2 regions of the Enterobacter adelaidei genome follow, and region 1 is predicted to be linked to the other one. Evidence: predicted binding sites of a transcription regulator. Region 1 holds the regulator's gene; the other holds the start of a gene.

What was found. Region 1 encodes LexA, which represses DNA repair genes until DNA is damaged. Its sites were predicted from a motif close to TNCTGTATGTACATACAGNA; they were not measured.
Region 2: the regulator LexA is predicted to act here: its motif matches at 2,188-2,207, upstream of AAHF05_RS09150 (metal-dependent hydrolase).

Annotation. Positions count from the first base shown of each region.
Region 1 covers NZ_CP154353.1:305,075-310,883, reverse strand. The annotation lists partial or broken gene AAHF05_RS01515 (hypothetical protein) at 22-96, opposite strand; gene dinF (MATE family efflux transporter DinF) at 93-1,430, opposite strand; gene lexA (transcriptional repressor LexA) at 1,494-2,102, opposite strand; gene AAHF05_RS01500 (diacylglycerol kinase) at 2,211-2,579, opposite strand; gene plsB (glycerol-3-phosphate 1-O-acyltransferase PlsB) at 2,734-5,154, shown strand; gene gntU (gluconate transporter) at 5,272-5,809, opposite strand, start outside.
Region 2 covers NZ_CP154353.1:1,866,466-1,872,274, reverse strand. The annotation lists gene AAHF05_RS09165 (fructosamine kinase family protein) at 1-726, shown strand, start outside; gene AAHF05_RS09160 (YniB family protein) at 764-1,300, opposite strand; gene hxpB (hexitol phosphatase HxpB) at 1,449-2,120, shown strand; gene AAHF05_RS09150 (metal-dependent hydrolase) at 2,222-2,812, shown strand; gene AAHF05_RS09145 (L-cystine transporter) at 2,940-4,331, shown strand; gene cedA (cell division activator CedA) at 4,379-4,618, opposite strand; gene katE (catalase HPII) at 4,822-5,809, shown strand, end outside.

The DNA of each region.
Region 1 (5,809 bases):
TCGCAACGTCCGTTACGTTCTTTTCTGCTGGACGTGATAATAATTGTAGTTAAGGATTCTGCAGCTATTTTGATATTCGGAATCTTTAACCGTCACGATATATCGTGATGGGAAGGAAACCAGGTATTATTTCGCCAGTGACGGCGCCAGATAAAGGCCAGAGACAGGCCCCGCAACGAGAGGAAAACGGCCAACGCCAGCCACAAACCATGATTGCCAAGCCAGGGAAGCGTCAGCAGCGTCAGACCAAACCCTGCAGCTGCCACCGCCATACTGTTACGCATTTCGGCTCCGCGCGTAGCCCCAATGAACATGCCGTCCAGCAGATAACACCAGACACCGACCACCGGTAAGATCACCTGCCAGATGAGATAGTGGCTCGCCAGTTCACGCAGTGTGGGAAGTGAGGTGAGTAATGCAATGATCTGCTCGCCAAAAACGGCATAAACCAGCGCAAATGCCAGTGCCACCAGCCCTGACTGACGACAGGCTGCCCGCCAGACATCCTGAAGCTGCCCGCTTTCGCGCGCGCCGTACGCCTGCCCGGAATGTGCTTCCACAGCATAGGCAAAACCGTCCAGCGCGTAGGCGGTAAAGGTCAGCAGCGTCATCAATACGGCATTGACCGCGACGATGTCTGGCCCCAGCCGAGCCCCGAAAACCGTCAGCGCGCCAAAACAGAGCTGAAGGAGAAGTGAGCGCAGCATGATGTCACGGTTGAGTGCCAGCAGCTTACGGATATTGCCGCGCCATGCGGTTTTGAGTAGCGCAAGAGAGATCCCGCGCATCGCCAGCACGCGCCAGACCATCCACATACCGATGATAAAAGTCCCGTATTCGGCAATTGCCGTCGCCAGTGCAGCCCCCTGCACGTTCATATGCAGACCCATTACCAGCCAGACATCAAGCACAATGTTGAGAAGGTTTCCCACCACCAGCAAAATGACGGGCGCGCGGGCATACTGCACGCCCAGTAACCACCCCAGCAGAACCAGGTTAGCCAGTGATGCCGGCGCACTGAGCCAGCGAATTTCCAGGAAACGTTTCGCCTGCTCCAGCACCGCCTCGTTACCGCCAACGATGTGAAGCGCGAGGTCAATCAGGGGCGAGCGCAATACAACGATTAATACTCCCGCACCAAGCGCCAGAATGAGCGGCTGCACCAGCGCGCGGGCCAGGCGCAGCGGATCTCTGGCACCATACGCCTGTGCCGTGAGCCCGGTGGTACTCATGCGCAAAAAGAGCAGCAGCATAAACAGGAAGCTGGTTGCCGTCGCGCCAATCGCCACGCCGCCAAGATAAACAGGTGAATCCAGATGACCAATAACAGCAGTATCGACCAGACCCAGCAAGGGCACGGTAATATTGGAGAAAATCATCGGCAGTGCAAGACGCCACAATGCCTTATCTGATGCCGTCAGCAGTGACATGAAAAATACCGGGAGAGGTAAAGGAAGCAGGCTACAGCAACGCCGTAGCCTGTCAGGAAGAGATTACAGCCATTCGCCGTTGCGAATCACCCCTACTGCCAGCCCTTCGATAGAGAAGTTCTGTTCGCGAAGATCCACCACAATCGGGGAGAATTCGCTGTTTTCAGGCAGCAGCTGTACGGTATTACCCTGTTTTTTCAGACGCTTAACGGTCACTTCGTCATCAATACGCGCGACCACAACCTGGCCGTTTCGCACATCCTGCGTTTTGTGAACCGCAAGCAGATCACCGTCAAGAATACCGATGTCTTTCATCGACATGCCGCTTACGCGCAGCAGGAAATCAGCGCTCGGTTTAAACATCCCCGGATCGACCTGGTAGTGGCCTTCAATATGCTGCTGTGCCAGTAAAGGCTCACCGGCAGCAACACGCCCCACCAGCGGAATGCCCGTCTCTTCTTCCACCAGCAGGCGGATACCGCGTGACGCGCCCGAAACAATCTCAATCACGCCCTTACGCGCCAGCGCTTTCAGGTGTTCTTCGGCAGCATTCGGAGAACGGAAGCCCAGACGCTGAGCGATTTCCGCACGCGTGGGTGGCATACCCGTCTGGCCGATATGATCCCGGATGAGATCAAACACCTCTTGCTGCCTGGTCGTTAACGCTTTCATTCCGCCCCCTGGGTGTATATACAGTTATGCTGTGAGTATATACAGTCAAAGGCGATTTTGGAACCAAAAACTGCACAAAAAACCAGGGACTTAATTATTCCTCGAGGCTCATCGGAAATGTGACCAAAGCAGCGTGACCCAGGTAATGACCGCAGTAATAATCGCCAGCAACACGGCAGCGGAACCCATGTCTTTTGCCCGGCCAGAGAGCTCGTGGAAATCTGAGCCAATCCGGTCAACAACGGCCTCAATAGCGCTATTGAGAATTTCCACTATCATCACCAACAGTACGGAGCCGATCAGAAGAACGCGTGTTATTGCATCAATATCAAGGAAGCAGGCGATAATCACCGCGATGATAGCGGCGACGCCCTCCTGGCGAAAGGCGGCTTCATTGATCCACGCGGCACGGAAACCTTTCCAGGAATAGCCGGCGGCTTTGATGATTCGGGTTAACCCAGTGGTATTATTGGCCATTAAAAGAACCTTTTATTGGAAATAGCGTCAGTAACTAGAGTGGCAGCGCGTTTCGCTGCCGCCTGAAGTATGACGGGTAACAACAGAAATTTTGCGCGCTTTCTGTTATCCTTGCGCCGCAATTGCATTATTAACCAGAGGCTTTACATCGTTTATGTCCGGCTGGCCACGAATTTACTACAAATTACTTAATTTACCATTAAGCATCCTGGTAAAAAGCAAGTCTATCCCAGCAGAACCCGCGCTGGAATTAGGGCTCGATACGTCGCGCCCCATTATGTACGTTTTGCCTTATAACTCGAAGGCAGACTTACTGACGCTTCGCGCCCAGTGCCTGGCGCATGACTTACCTGACCCGCTTGAACCGCTAGAAGTTGACGGAACTCTGCTGCCGCGCTACGTGTTCATTCACGGTGGACCGCGCGTGTTTACCTATTACACGCCAAAAGAAGAGTCCATCAAGCTGTTCCATGACTATCTCGACCTGCACCGCAGCAATCCTGATCTGGATGTGCAGATGGTGCCAGTTTCGGTGATGTTTGGTCGTCGCCCGGGTCGTGAAAAAGGTGAAGAGAATCCACCGCTGCGCATGCTTAACGGCATCCAGAAGTTCTTCGCGGTCTCCTGGCTGGGACGCGACAGCTTTGTGCGTTTCTCCCCTTCCGTTTCGCTGCGTCGAATGGCGGACGAGCATGGCACCGACAAGATCATCGCGCAAAAACTGGCGCGCGTAGCGCGTATGCACTTCGCCCGTCAGCGCCTCGCTGCCGTTGGGCCGCGTCTCCCGGCGCGTCAGGATCTGTTCAACAAGCTGTTGGCCTCCAAAGCGATTGCCCGTGCCGTCGAAGACGAAGCACGCAGCAAGAAGATTTCACATGAGAAAGCCCAGCAGAACGCCATTGCACTGATGGAAGAGATTGCAGCGAACTTCTCTTACGAGATGATTCGTCTGTCCGATCGTATTCTCAGCTTTACCTGGAACCGTCTCTATCAGGGCATCAACGTCCATAACGCCGAGCGTGTACGCCAACTGGCGCATGATGGCCATGAAATTGTCTATGTCCCCTGCCACCGCAGCCACATGGACTACCTGCTTCTCTCCTATGTGCTTTATCACCAGGGGCTGGTACCGCCGCATATCGCGGCCGGTATTAACCTGAATTTCTGGCCAGCTGGCCCGATTTTCCGTCGACTGGGCGCCTTCTTTATTCGCCGTACCTTCAAGGGCAATAAGCTCTACTCCACGGTGTTCCGCGAGTATCTGGGTGAGTTGTTCAGCCGCGGATATTCCGTTGAGTACTTCGTGGAAGGTGGTCGCTCCCGTACCGGCCGTCTGCTCGATCCGAAGACCGGCACGCTGTCCATGACCATTCAGGCCATGCTGCGCGGAGGAACTCGTCCAATCACGCTGGTGCCAATCTACATCGGCTACGAGCACGTAATGGAGGTGGGGACTTACGCTAAAGAGCTGCGTGGCGCGACTAAAGAGAAAGAGAGCCTGCCGCAAATGCTGCGCGGTTTGAGCAAGCTACGTAATCTCGGACAGGGCTACGTGAACTTTGGCGAGCCGATGCCGCTGATGACGTATCTGAACCATCACGTTCCGGAGTGGCGCGAGTCTATCGACCCTATCGAAGCGGTTCGTCCGGCCTGGCTGACGCCAACGGTCAACGGCATCGCGTCTGAGCTGATGGTGCGCATTAACAATGCTGGTGCGGCTAACGCTATGAACCTGTGTTGTACGGCGCTTCTGGCGTCTCGCCAGCGTTCACTGACTCGCGAACAGCTGACAGAGCAGCTCGATTGTTATCTCGATATGATGCGCAACGTCCCGTACTCGGTTGACTCGACGGTACCTTCTGCGAGCGCCAGTGAGCTTATCGATCACGCTTTGCAGATGAACAAGTTCGAAGTCGAAAAGGACACGATCGGCGACATCATCATTCTGCCGCGCGAGCAGGCCGTGCTGATGACGTACTATCGCAACAATATCGCCCATATGCTGATGCTGCCGTCACTCATGGCAGCTATCATCACCCAGCATCGTCGCATTTCACGTCAGGAGCTATTGCGTCACGTTGACACGCTCTACCCGATGCTGAAAGCGGAGCTGTTCCTGCGCTGGAGCAAGGATGAACTGGCTGGCGAGCTGGATAAACTGACGGAAGAACTGCGTCGTCAGGGGCTGATCACCGTTGTGAACGACGAGCTGCATATCAATCCGTCACGTTCCCGTACCCTGCAACTGCTGGCGGCCGGTGCGCGTGAAACGCTGCAGCGTTATGCCATTACATTCTGGTTGCTCAGTGCGAACCCGTCGATCAACCGTGGAACGCTGGAGAAAGAGAGCCGGACGCTGGCCCAGCGACTGTCTGTATTGCACGGTATTAACGCTCCTGAATTCTTCGACAAAGCGGTCTTCAGTTCACTGGTTCTGACGCTGCGTGATGAAGGCTTTATCAGTGATACTGGCGATGCCGAGCCGGAAGAAACGCTGAAGGTCTATCAGATGCTGGCTGAACTGATTACGTCTGATGTGCGTCTGACGATTGAGAGTTCAACGCAGGGCGAATGACAATAAAAAGCCGGGCGGAGTTTTCACTCTTCCCGGCCTGTCATTCGCAGAATGATGAAGGCCCGGTAAGCGCTAACGCTACCGGGCCTTATTTTTAGCCTTGCCAAATCACCGCATTTAACTCAGCAGCGTAAAGGCAATCATCCCGACAATTGCGCCTGTCGTACCGAGGATGGTTTCCATCAGCGTCCAGGTTTTCAGCGTCTGCGCCTCGGTGGCACCGGTAAATTTACCGAACAGCCAGAAGCCTGCGTCATTCACGTGAGAAACCACGATAGACCCACCTGCAATACAGATAGACAGCGCAGCCATTTGCGCGCCTGAGTAATGCAGCTGTTCAATCACTGGCATCACCAGACCCACGGCGGTTAAACACGCGACGGTCGCAGAACCCTGAATGATACGCACTGCAGCCGCCAGCACGAAGCAGGTCACGGCTATCGGCAAGCCCATTCCGGTCAGCGCTTCACCCAGAGCGGGACCCACGCCGGAATCCACCAGTACCTGCTTGAACACCCCACCCGCACCGATCACCAGCAGAATAATGCCCGCAGGTTGCAGCGCATGACCGCAGATTTCCATTACTTTGTCTTTCGGCATCCCCTGACGCATCGCCAGGCCATAAATCGCCACCAGACACGCCACCAGGATCGCC
Region 2 (5,809 bases), 1.6 Mb from region 1:
TGTGATGAGCGGGAACTGCTTCCGATCTTTACCGCCGAAGCTGACCAGCTGGAACTGTTGTCGCGCAGTAAAACGGTGACGGTCCCACAAGTTCTGGCCGTGGGGAGTGACCGAGACTACAGCTTTCTGGTGATGGAATATCTCCCAGCCCGTCCGTTAGATGCCCATAATGCTTTCATTCTCGGCCAACAGTTAGCGCGCCTGCATCAATGGAGCGACCAGCCGCAGTTTGGTCTCGATTTCGACAACGATCTCTCCACTACCCCACAACCTAATTCCTGGCAGCGTCGCTGGTCGACGTTTTTTGCTGAGCAACGCATTGGCTGGCAACTTGAGCTGGCCGCAGAAAAAGGGCTGGAATTTGGCAATATAGATGCCATCGTTGAGCACGTTCAGCAGCGTCTGGCATCCCACCAGCCTCAGCCTTCTTTGCTACACGGCGATTTATGGTCAAATAATTGCGCGCTAGGCCCTAACGGCCCCTATATTTTTGACCCGGCCTGCTACTGGGGTGACAGAGAATGCGATCTGGCCATGTTGCCGCTGCATCCGGAACAGCCACCGCAAATATACGATGGGTACCAGTCGGTTTCCCCCCTGCCGCCCGGTTTCCTCGATCGCCAGCCGGTGTATCAGCTTTATACGCTGATGAACCGAGCCATCCTGTTTGGCGGGGAGCACCTGGTCAACGCGCAGCGGGCCCTTGAACGTATACTTGCCGCGTGAAGGCAGATAAGGGTGGCTCTTTCGCCACCCTTATCTGTTACAGAAAACCGAGCAGCGAGAAGAAGAAGTATCCCGCCACAATGATGATCACCGGGAGGATATAGAGCGGGAAAATTTGCAGAAAAATGGTATGACGCGGCACAACAATGCGGGATTCAATCTGCTCCCGACTCATCCCTTCCGGGCCTTTAGCCTGCTCCAGAATTAACTGATCCTCAACCCCTTCGCGTAGAAAGCGCGTCTGACGACTCATTCGTGCGCCAGAGGCCTGCAATGCGAGGGCGATAAAGATCAGTGCGTAAATGCCCCAAAAGCCGATATTCAGTTGCTGATGAAAATCCGGGGTGGGTGAGTTGAACCAGAAGACATTCAAGAATGGTGTGTTAAAACGCATCATCTCAATCATGACATGCGCAAAATCAAGCATTACCGCATTAATACCCGGCTGTTTTTCGCTGTGATCGTACATAAATTTCAGTACAGAGATCAGCGTAGAAATGACAGCTGGAATAAAAATCGCCCAGCCAGCAATACGTTTTAAGACCGCGATGCGTCCAGCTTGTTGATACGTCATCAGTTCCTCTTCATAAAGACGCGTTATTTGTGCCTAAGTCTACCTGCTGGTCATCAATTTCGCCCGATCTTTAAAGGCAATATGCTAAATTGCAGGTTGTGCTTAGCACTTATCGTCTGTCGAACACCCTGGATAAGGAGACGTTGTGATGTCGACACCGCGCCAAATTCTTGCCGCAATTTTTGACATGGATGGATTACTGATCGATTCCGAACCGTTGTGGGATCGCGCCGAACTGGACGTCATCGCCAGCCTTGGCGTAGATATCAGCCGCCGTAATGAACTTCCAGACACGCTTGGCCTGCGCATTGATATGGTCGTCGATCTGTGGTTTGCCCAACAACCGTGGGTTGGCCCGGATCGTGATGAAGTGACCGCACGCATTATCAGCCGCGCCATCTCGCTGGTCGAAGAGAACATGCCGTTGCTGCCTGGCGCACGTGAAGCCGTCGCGCTGTGTAAAGCTCAGGGGCTGAAAGTCGGTCTGGCCTCTGCTTCACCGCTGCATATGCTGGAAAAAGTGCTCATCATGTTTGAACTGCGCGACAGTTTCGACGCGCTGGCATCAGCGGAAAAATTGCCTTACAGCAAGCCGCACCCGCAGGTCTATCTGGACTGTGCCGCTAAGCTGGGTATTGATCCGCTCAACTGCGTTGCGCTTGAAGACTCCGTAAACGGTATGGTGGCATCGAAAGCCGCACGTATGCGCTCCATTGTGGTGCCCGCTGAAGAAACCCGCCACGATCCCCGGTTTGCCCTTGCCGATGTGAAGCTTACTTCACTGGTCGGGTTGACGACGCATCACCTGCAGGGCGGTTAATGCCTGCGTTGGGTTTGTGACAAACAGTTACACCGTCACCTCTTCCGCCTACTGTATAAAAACCCTATACTGTATGAATTGACAGTTTTGTGGGTTTTATCATGACGGCGGAAGGCCACCTGCTTTTTTCTATTGCGTGCGCAGTATTTGCCAAAAACGCTGAACTTACCCCCGTGCTGGCGCAGGGGGACTGGTGGCATATTGTCCCTTCCGCCGTATTGACCTGTTTGCTGCCCGACATTGACCACCCCAAATCCTTTCTTGGGCAACGCCTTAAGTGGGTATCAAAACCTATCGCTCGCGCGTTTGGTCACCGGGGATTTACGCATAGTCTGCTGGCCGTGTTCGGCCTGCTGACGTTCTTCTACTTAAAAGTGCCCGAAAGCTGGATTGTCCCTGCGGATGCCATCCAGGGGATGGTGCTGGGCTATTTAAGCCATATTGTCGCCGATATGCTAACGCCTGCGGGCGTGCCGCTGCTTTGGCCCTGCCGCTGGCGTTTCCGTTTTCCCATCCTTGCACCGCAGAAAGGTAACCAGCTTGAGCGCGTATTGTGCATGGCACTGTTTGCCTATGCTGTCTGGATGCCGCAAACATTGCCCGAAAACAGTGCAGTCCGCTGGTCTTCCCAGATGATTAATTCGCTGCAATTTCAGTTCAATCGTTTTATTCATCACCAGATTGAACAGTAAACAGACAAAACTATCTCATTTGTCATAACCCATTCCATTTGGATATAAGCGCTACATCACACTTCTGCTAACCTTCCGCCAACAGGATCGGTAAAAACCGACCCCATAATAAATCAGGAGAACGGGGATGAATTTTCCACTCATCGCGAACGTCATTGTGTTCGTTGTATTGCTATTGCTTCTCGCGCAGGCGCGCCACAAACAGTGGAGTCTGGCGAAAAAAGTACTGGTTGGTCTGGTCATGGGTGTTGTATTTGGTCTGGCATTACAGGCAATTTATGGCTCCGACAATCCAGTTCTGAAAGATTCCATTCAGTGGTTCAACATTGTTGGTAACGGCTATGTTCAGCTGCTGCAGATGATCGTTATGCCACTGGTGTTTGCCTCTATTCTGAGTGCCGTTGCCCGACTGCATAACGCGACCCAACTGGGGAAAATCAGCTTCCTGACCATTGGTACGCTGCTGTTTACCACGCTGATTGCGGCGCTGGTAGGTGTACTGGTCACCAACCTGTTCGGCCTGACTGCCGAAGGGCTGGTTCAGGGCAGTGCTGAAACAGCGCGTCTGACCGCGATTCAAACCAACTACGTGGGTAAAGTGGCGGACCTGACCGTTCCGCAAATGGTGCTCTCCTTCATTCCGAAGAACCCGTTTGCTGACCTGACCGGCGCCAACCCAACCTCCATCATCAGCGTGGTCATTTTCGCCGCGTTCCTGGGTGTGGCGGCACTTAAACTGCTGAAAGACGATGCACCAAAAGGTGAACGCGTGCTGACCGCTATCGATACCCTGCAAAGCTGGGTGATGAAGCTGGTTCGTCTGGTGATGCAGTTAACCCCTTATGGTGTTCTGGCGCTGATGACCAAAGTGGTTGCGGGCTCTAACCTGCAGGACATCATCAAGCTGGGTAGTTTTGTGATTGCCTCTTATCTGGGCCTGGGCATTATGTTTGTGGTGCACGGTATCCTGCTGGGTGTGAACGGCGTTAGCCCGCTGAAATACTTCCGCAAAGTCTGGCCGGTGCTGACCTTCGCCTTCACCAGTCGTTCCAGCGCCGCGTCTATACCGCTGAACGTTGAAGCACAGACCCGCCGTCTGGGCGTGCCTGAGTCTATCGCCAGCTTCTCTGCCTCTTTTGGTGCCACCATCGGTCAGAACGGTTGTGCAGGTCTTTACCCGGCGATGCTGGCGGTGATGGTTGCACCAACCGTGGGTATCAACCCGCTTGACCCAGTCTGGATTGCTACACTGGTAGGGATTGTGACCATAAGTTCCGCAGGCGTTGCAGGTGTCGGTGGTGGCGCAACCTTCGCCGCGCTGATCGTGCTGCCGGCTCTGGGTCTGCCGGTGACGCTGGTTGCACTGCTGATCTCCGTTGAACCGCTGATCGACATGGGGCGTACCGCGCTGAACGTAAGCGGCTCAATGACGGCCGGTACGCTGACCAGCCAGTGGCTGAAGCAGACTGACAAAGCGATTCTGGAAAGTGAAGACGACGTCGAACTGGCGCACCGTTAAACACTGATAATTAAAAAAACCGCCTGATGGCGGTTTTTTTATGGCTGTTACTCTTCAACCTCTTCATCCTGGCGGATCTGCATCGCCCACCGTTGCGCGGATTCCGGTACTGTAAAAGTCGGGGAACGACGGAAATGTTCACCGATCAGCACAAACGCCACATATTTACCGCGTAACAGCCAGACATCACGAAAACCCTCCACTTTCAGGGCATGATCCGGCGGCGCGGGTTCAACGCGGGGCACATAGCTAATAACCTGGCGGTTTTGTTGGCGAAGAGGTTTCATAAGCGACTGGTTCACTAAAGCAAATTCTTGAAGCAGGAAAATTCTATGATAGCCGATCCTGCTACCTTCCGTCGCGCCCCGAGTGGGTGAGATGGCTTCTTTCGCTAATGACGGCATGTGAAAACTCTTAGTTAGCAAACCATCTTGCGACATTGTCCTATCCTTAAAAGGTTTTTTAACAATGAATCAAGGAGCATCGTGCAATGTCGAACAAAGATAAAACACATCAATCGCCGATTCATGGCACTGAAGAGTCTCAACCGGGAATGGACTCCCTCGCCCCTGCTGACGGCTCTCACCACCCCTCTCCCGGCCCTTCAGCCCCAGGCGAACAACCTACCGCACCGGGAAGCGTGAAATCACCGGACACGGGAAATGAAAAACTGAAATCTCTAGCGCCACACCGTAAAGGCGGCGAAGGTTTTGCGCTCACCACCAATCAGGGCGTGCGCATTGCTGACGATCAGAACTCCCTTCGCGCGGGCGCGCGCGGGCCGACCCTGCTGGAAGATTTTATCCTGCGGGAAAAAATCACCCATTTTGACCACGAACGGATACCGGAACGCATCGTCCACGCCCGCGGTTCCGCGGCCCACGGCTACTTTCAGCCCTATAAGAGTCTGAAAGCGATCACCAAAGCGGATTTCCTCTCCGACCCGGATAAAATCACACCGGTGTTTGTGCGTTTCTCCACCGTGCAGGGCGGCGCTGGTTCGGCAGACACCGTCCGGGATATCCGCGGCTTTGCCACCAAATTTTATACCGAAGAGGGAATTTTCGATCTGGTGGGCAACAACACTCCCGTGTTTTTCATTCAGGATGCGCATAAATTTCCTGACTTTGTCCATGCGGTAAAACCAGAGCCTCACTGGGCCATACCGCAGGGACAAAGTGCGCACGACACCTTCTGGGACTATGTCTCCCTGCAGCCTGAAACCTTACACAACGTGATGTGGGCGATGTCAGACAGGGGCATTCCGCGCAGTTATCGTACAATGGAAGGATTTGGCATCCATACCTTCCGTCTGATCAATGCCGAGGGAAAAGCCACGTTTGTCCGCTTCCACTGGAAGCCTGTGGCGGGTAAAGCCTCGCTGGTGTGGGACGAAGCGCAGAAGCTCACCGGACGCGATCCAGACTTCCATCGCCGCGAGCTGTGGGAGTCCATTGAAGCGGGCGATTTCCCGGAAT